One region of the Pseudomonas sp. PK-RTE-24 genome, then DNA from elsewhere that is predicted to be linked to it. Evidence: riboswitches for the same ligand, from Rfam matches in the RefSeq annotation. Region 1 holds a riboswitch; the other holds the start of a gene.

What was found. A riboswitch is a leader RNA that binds a small molecule or an ion and turns the genes downstream of it on or off. The one in region 1 is predicted to bind cobalamin.
Region 2: it holds a riboswitch for cobalamin, as region 1 does, so the genes downstream of both, cobO (cob(I)yrinic acid a,c-diamide adenosyltransferase) here and cobW (cobalamin biosynthesis protein CobW) in region 1, are expected to answer to the same signal.

The regions. Positions count from the first base shown of each region.
Region 1 is NZ_CM133224.1:4,730,137-4,733,940, reverse strand. It holds cobalamin riboswitch at 821-1,032, shown strand; gene cobW (cobalamin biosynthesis protein CobW) at 1,132-2,196, shown strand; gene cobN (cobaltochelatase subunit CobN) at 2,200-3,804, shown strand, end outside.
Region 2 is NZ_CM133224.1:5,590,469-5,594,272, reverse strand. It holds gene ACV8MC_RS25115 (C40 family peptidase) at 1-225, shown strand, start outside; gene ACV8MC_RS25110 (PQQ-dependent sugar dehydrogenase) at 353-1,666, opposite strand; gene ACV8MC_RS25105 (hypothetical protein) at 1,733-2,317, opposite strand; cobalamin riboswitch at 2,479-2,708, shown strand; gene cobO (cob(I)yrinic acid a,c-diamide adenosyltransferase) at 2,792-3,403, shown strand; gene ACV8MC_RS25095 (cobyrinate a,c-diamide synthase) at 3,400-3,804, shown strand, end outside.

The sequences.
Region 1 (3,804 bases):
ATTTTTCTGATGTTTTTGTGTGTATATCCGTTGCTGCGGGTGTTGCTGATTACGGTTTCGCCCTTACGGCGAGGCACTTTTTCCAAACGCCGAAAAAGTACCCAAAAAGGCTTGCTCCTACGTTCGGCCCTCGCAGGCTCGGGTTCCTTCGCTCCGGGACTGATCCGGGCGCAGCGGCTCCGGTTTGCTTCGCTGCACCTACACTCGCTGTGTACGACTGCGTCGTACGGTCGCTGCGCTCCCACGCCCGGATCAATCCCTCCACTCAGCCTTCCGACGTCGCCGGTGGATCAAGATCAAGAGCACTCGAGCTAACGCTCATTGTTGAGTGGGGCGGCTTCGCCGCGGGCAGCTGCGCTGCTTTGCGTTTGCTTTGTAGGCGAGCCTGCTCGCGAAGGCGGCCTGACAGCCACCTGTTCTTGAGCTGGTGCGCGATCCAACTGTAGGAGCTGCCGAAGGCTGCGATCTTTTGATCTGGCTTCTGCTTTTGCTTCGGCTCTTGATCTTTTGCCCCTTCGGCAGGCTTCGTTACGGGATCGATCCGGGGGTGGGAGCGCAGCGACCGTACGACGCAGTCGTACACAGCGGAAGGAGGTGCAGCGAAGCAAACCGTAGCCGCTGCGCCCGGATCGGTCCCGTAACGAAGGTACCCCGAGCCCCAGCGAGCGGGCCGTACGCCGGGGCAAAGCCTTTTGGTTCCTTTTTGGCGTTTGAAAAAGGGACTCGCTGTAAGAGCGAAACCATAAGAAGCCGTTACCGCAGCAACGGATATACCCCCAGTTTCAGACTCACCGACCATTGACCCACGACGGACCCATGCGTAGCCTTGCGCTTTCGAGGTTCTTCGGCACTCGCCGAAGCTAAGAAGGGAACGCGGTCAAAGCCGCGGCTGCCCCCGCAACTGTGAACGGTGATGTTCGTTGCCACGCCACTGCCAGCTCAACCGATGAGCCAGCGGGAAGGCGCAATGGACGCCAGGCCCAACGCCTGAACGCCGTCAGCCAGGAGACCTGCCTCGTCACAGATTCTCACTACAACCGGGCGGGGTGATCCGGTGGCGAATGCTTCCGGCGTGCACGCGCGCTGCCGGTTCTCGTCCCGTATGCCCGCCGCTTGCCAAAGGGCATACCGATGAAAACACTGGCCAAACTCCCCGTCACCATCGTCACCGGTTTCCTCGGTTCGGGCAAAACCACGCTGCTGCGGCACATGCTCGACAACGCTCAGGGCCGGCGCATCGCGGTGATCGTCAACGAGTTTGGCGAGCTGGGCATCGACGGTGAAATCCTCAAGCAATGCACCATCGGCTGCACCGAAGAAGAGGCCAGCGGCCGCGTTTATGAGCTGACCAACGGCTGCCTGTGCTGCACGGTGCAGGAAGAATTCTTCCCGGTGATGCGCGAACTGGTCGCCCGTCGCGGCGATCTCGACCACATTCTTATTGAAACCTCGGGCCTGGCCCTGCCCAAGCCGTTGGTGCAAGCCTTCCAGTGGCCGGAAATTCGCAGTGCCTGCACCGTCGATGCAGTCATCACCGTGGTCGATAGCCCGGCGGTCGCCGCAGGCACATTCGCTGCGTTCCCGGATCAGGTCGATGCCCAGCGCAAACTCGATCCGAACCTTGATCACGAATCGCCACTGCATGAACTGTTCGCCGATCAACTGGCCAGCGCTGACCTGGTCATCCTCAACAAAGCCGACCAGACCAGCCCGGAAGATCTGGCTCGCGTACGCGCTGAAGTCGCCGAAGAGCTGCCGCCAGCGGTAAAAATCGTCGAAGCCAGCAATGGCCGCCTGCCGCTCGACGTGCTGATCGGTCTCGGTGCCGGCTCTGAAGAGCATATCGACAGCCGCCACAGCCACCACGATCACCACCATGACGGTGATGACGACGACCACGATCACGACGCCTTCGATTCGATCTCCATCGAATTGCCGCAAGCCGACGAAAGCCTGCTGCTCGACGCGCTGACGCAACTGGTGGTGCAGCACGGCATCCTGCGGGTCAAAGGCTTCGCGGCGATTCCGAACAAGCCGATGCGCCTGTTGATCCAGGGCGTGGGCACGCGTTTCGACAAGCATTTCGACCGCCAGTGGGGTGCCGACGAAGCGCGGGTGACGCGTCTGGTGCTGATCGGTCAGGAGCTTGATGCGGCACAACTCGAAGCGCAATTGCGCGCTGCGCTCAGCGTTTAAGCCATGCACCTGCTCAGGACCCAGCCCGGCGGATTCGTCTCGGACGACAACATTGCCGACCTCGGACAAACCCCCGCCGAGCTGGTGATCCTGTGCAGCGGCGATTCCAGCCTGGCGCTGCTCGCCGAGGCTGCGCAGCAACTGCCCGATGATTATCCGAGCCTGCGTCTGGCCAACCCGATGCAGGTCCAGAATCACGCCTCTGTCGATCTGTATGTCGACGAAGTGCTGCGCCACGCCAAGGTCATTCTGATCTCACTGCACGGCGGCATCGCCTATTGGCGCTACGGTGTCGCGCGGCTGGTCGAGTTGTCCGAACGCGGCGTGCAACTGATTCTGGTGCCCGGCGATGACCGCCCGGACCCCGAGCTCAGCGACTTGAGCACGGTCAGCGCCGACGTGCGCGATCGACTCTGGCAATTCCTGCGTCAGGGCGGCATGGGTAACGCGCTGGATTTCTTCCGTTGCCTGGGCAACCAATGGTTCGCCCGCGATTACCCGTGGAGCGAGCCGCAAACCCTGCCGCGCACGGCGATTTATCACCCACAGAAAAACAGCGCTGCCCTGAGCGACTGGCAAGCCGAATGGCTGCCCGGTCAACCGGTGGCGGCGCTGTTGTTTTATCGCTCGCATTTGCAGGCGGCGAACACGGCGTTCATCGATGTGTTCTGTCAGCGTTTGCAGGCAGCCGGACTCAATCCGCTGCCGATCGCGGTGGCCAGTCTGAAAGAACCCGGTTGCTTGTCGGTGGTCGAGGACTGGCTGGATGAAGTCGAGGCGGGGGTGATTCTCAACACCACCGGTTTTGCCCAATCGAGTCCCGAGGCGCCGCATCTGCGCCCGTTTCGCCGCAACATCCCGGTGATTCAAGCGATCTGCGCCCAGGACAACGAGCCTGGCTGGCGCGACAGCGAGCAGGGCCTCGGGCCGCGCGATCTGGCGATGCACATTGCTTTGCCCGAACTTGACGGACGCATCATCAGCCGCCCGATCAGCTTCAAGGATCTGGCCTGGCGCAGCGAGCGCAGCCAGTCCGATGTGGTCTGTTATCGCGCCCAACCTGAACGCATGGATTTCGTCGCCGAACTGGCGCGGCGCTGGATTGCTCTGGGGCGGGTGCCCAATGGCGAAAAACGCATCGCGCTGATCCTCGCCAACTACCCGACCCGCGACGGCCGCATCGGCAACGGTGTCGGCCTCGATACGCCAGCGGCGGCGCTGAACATCCTCCGCGCTTTGCGCGAAGAGGGTTATCCGGTCACGGCCGAGTTGCCCGATAGCGGCACCGAGCTGATCCAGCAATTGCTCGGCGGTGTCAGCAACGACCTCGACAGTCTTGACCTGCGCCCGTGCCAGCAAAGCCTGGCGATGGACGATTACCTGGCAATGTTCAACGCGTTGCCGGAGGCGAATCGCGCGGCGGTACTCGAGCGCTGGGGATCGCCACACAACGATCCGATGTGTCGCGACGGCCGGCTGATGATCGCCGGTCTGCGTTTCGGTCTGACCTTTGTCGGCATCCAGCCGGCCCGCGGTTATCAGGTCGATCCCAGCTCGGTGTATCACGACCCGGATCTGGTCCCGCCGCACGGCTATCTGGCCTTCTAT
Region 2 (3,804 bases), 860 kb from region 1:
GTCGGCAAGGAAGGCCTGCAGACCGGCGACCTGATCTTCTTCGCCACCAATGGCGGCTCGCAGGTCAGTCATGCGGGGATTTACGTCGGCGAGGGGCGCTTCGTGCATGCGCCGGCCACGGGCGGCACGGTCAAGCTCGATAGCCTGTCGAAGGCGTATTGGCAGAAGGCGTATCTGAGCGCCAAGCGGGTGTTGCAGCCGGGGCAGTTGGCGCGTAACCCCTAGTGCGTATGCATAACTAAATGTGGGAGCGAGCCTGCTCGCGAAGGCGGAGTGTCAGTTGACAATGATTTGACTGATAAACCGCTTTCGCGAGCAGGCTCGCTCCCACATTTTTTGCTTCGCGCTTAGCTTAATTGCTGGCCGAAACGCGCCAAATTTTGTTCCCGACATCATCCGCCACCAGCAAGCTACCTTGCTGATCGATCACCACGCCTACCGGGCGGCCCAGCGCATTCTCGTCCTTGTCGAGGAAGCCGGTCAGCACATCCACCGGCTGCCCGGTCGGCTTGCCGCCAGTAAACGGCACGAAAATCACCTTGTAGCCACTGTGCGGTTTGCGGTTCCACGAGCCGTGTTGGCCAATGAATGCGCCTTCCTTGAATTGCGCCGGCAACCGGTTGCCCTCTGCGAAGGTCAGGCCCAGCGAAGCGGTGTGCGGACCGACCGCGTAATCCGGAGCGATGGCCTTGGCCACCAGATCAGGATTCTGCGGTTTGACCCGCACATCGACGTGTTGCCCGTAGTAGCTGAACGGCCAGCCATAGAAGCCGCCGTCCTTGACCGAGGTGATGTAGTCCGGCACCAGATCGCTGCCGATTTCGTCACGCTCGTTGACCGCTGTCCACAAGGCGCCGCTGGTGGGTTCCCAAGCCAGGCCGTTGGGGTTGCGGATACCCGAGGCGAAGATCCGGTGATTGCCGGTCGCACGATCCACTTCCCAGATCGCCGCGCGGCCTTCTTCCTGATCCAGACCGTTTTCGCCGACGTTACTGTTCGAGCCGACGGTGACGTAGAGCTTGTTGCCGTCCTTGCTGGCGATGACGTTCTTGGTCCAGTGGTGATTCAGTGTACCGCCGGGCAAGTCGACGACTTTGATCGGTTGGGTCTTGATCTCGGTGGCGCCCGGCTCGTAGTTGAAACGCAGCAGGCGGTCGGTGTCGGCCACATACAAATCATTGCCGACGAGCGTCATGCCAAACGGCGAGTTGAGGTTCTGCAGGAACACCGTGCGGGTTTCTGCGACGCCATCGTGGTCGGCATCGCGCAACAGGGTGATGCGGTTCGGGCTGGGCACGCCGGCACCGGCCTTGCCCATGACTTTCTTCATCACCCAGCCACGAATGCCTTTGCTGTCATCGGGCTTGGGCGGCGCATTGGTCTCCGCCACCAGCACATCGCCGTTGGGCAGCACGTAGAGCCAGCGCGGGTGATCGAGGCCTTCGGCAAACGCGGCGACCTGGGTGCCGGCCGCTGCGATCGGTTTCGCGCCGTCCGGCCAGCCCACCGCCGGGGCGATGTTGACTGTCGGGATCAGCGTCTTGTTCGGTTCGGGCAGTTTCGGTGACGGGCCGGTGCCGTCGGAGACTTGCAGGCTGGAGGTTTCACCGCAGGCGGCGAGCCCGCCAGCGACGGCGATGATAAGAGCGAGTTGGGCCTTGCGCATTGCTGATCTTCCCTATGAATGCATTCCTAAACATAGAGGAGGGCGCAGGCCCGATGGTTCAACTGCTCAACCGCGGGCTTCCTTGAACAGCATGGCGATGCCCGGATGATAGTTGCCCGCGTCGCTGTGCAATTTGCGATAGGCGTAGGGGAAATACCAGGCCACGGCGCAGGTGTGTTCCTTTTGCAGGTCGTCTACCATGTCCTGCAATTCTTCGGGGCTGGCGCTGTGCTGAGGTTTTTGCGGAGCAACAAAGAGGCAGCCGAGCTTGAGATCGCTGGCGTAACTGATGCGCTTGGCATCGGCGGTGACGTCGAGCAGTGCCTGGGTCAGGTTGAGGTTGTTGACCCGTGGCCAGCGTTGCGTGGCCTGAATGAACGCGCGGTCTTCGGCGCCGGCAATCAGCAGGTCGGCGCGAGCATTGCGTTCGCCTTCTTCGTTCTGTTTGCGCGTGGCCGTGTCGTTCAGCGTGACCATTTCAGCCATCCACGCCGCTGCCGAGAGCAGGCCGAGATTGGCTTTCTCGTCGTGCCAATATGGCGTTTCGTTGTCGCCGCGTACGGTGTTGTAGCGATCGATACAGTCAAACCAGCGTTCCAGCACCGGGCGCAGAAATTCCAGGCGCGGGTTGCTGATGATCATGCCTTGCATCGTCGTCATCCTTATTGTTGTAGTGGGCTTTCGAAAAAAGCATGGCTCTTTGATATCACTTGTCGCAGTCTGGCACAAGATTGCCGCTGCACAATGGATCAGCGGCAGTTATTCGCGCGCAAAGCGCCTCTTCAATTGACGCTCCACCTCCAACCCTCTAACCTTCGCCGCTTGTTTCAGGTGCTCTGTGGCCCCGCGTCGACAGAGTGAAACAGGGAAGCCGGTGAGGGTGGTCTTCAAGCGAAGCCACGACGATCCCGGCGCTGCCCCCGCAACGGTAAATGAGTGAAAACTGCGCCTTGAGCCACTGCCTCGAAAGAAGCGGGAAGGCGCGCAGTCCGGCGAAACGCCGCTCATGAGCCCGGAGACCGGCCTGATCCATCTCAGCGGCATCACGGTGGGCGATGCCAGGCTTTTTGCCGTCTATTCTTGTGCCTGCCCGCCGTTATCCAGCCTCAACGGAGAGCTCCCCCCATGACTGATTCCCCCGAGCGTGACGAACGCCATCTGGCGCGCATGCAGCGCAAGAAGGCCGTGATCGACGAACGCATCGCCAGCTCGCCCGACGAATGTGGCCTGGTGCTGGTGCTGACCGGCAATGGCAAAGGCAAGAGCAGCTCGGCGTTCGGCATGCTCGCCCGCGCGATGGGCCACGGCATGCAGTGCGGCGTTGTGCAGTTCATCAAAGGCCGCAACAGCACTGGCGAAGAATTGTTTTTCCGCCGCTTCCCCGAGCAGGTGCGTTTCCACGTCATGGGCGAAGGCTTCACCTGGGAAACCCAGGATCGCCAGCGCGATATCGCCGCGGCGACCGCCGCTTGGGAAGTCTCCCGCGAATTATTGCGCGACCCTTCGATCGGTCTGGTAGTGCTCGATGAGTTGAACATCGCCCTCAAGCACGGCTACCTCGATCTCGATCAGGTGCTCAGCGATTTGCAGGCGCGCCCACCGATGCAGCACGTAGTGGTCACCGGTCGCGGCGCCAAGCCGGAAATGATCGAGATGGGCGACACGGTCACCGAAATGGGCATGCTCAAGCACGCCTTCCAGGCCGGGATCAAAGCGCAGAAAGGCGTCGAACTTTGAAGCAACCACGTCACTGCCCGGCGGTGTTGATCGCCGCGCCGGCCTCCGGTCAGGGCAAGACCACCGTCACCGCCGCACTCGCCCGTTTGCATCGCAACCAAGGGCGCAAGGTGCGCGTGTTCAAATGCGGCCCGGATTTTCTCGACCCGATGATCCTCGAGCGCGCCAGCGGTGCGCCGGTGTATCAACTGGACATGTGGATGGTCGGCGAGCAGGAAAGTCGCCGGCTGTTGTGGGAAGCCGCCGCCGAAGCCGACCTGATTCTGATCGAGGGCGTGATGGGCCTGTTCGACGGCACGCCATCCAGCGCTGATCTGGCACGCCACTTCGGTGTGCCGGTGCTCGGCGTGATCGACGGCACCGCCATGGCGCAGACCTTTGGCGCCTTGGCGCTGGGCCTG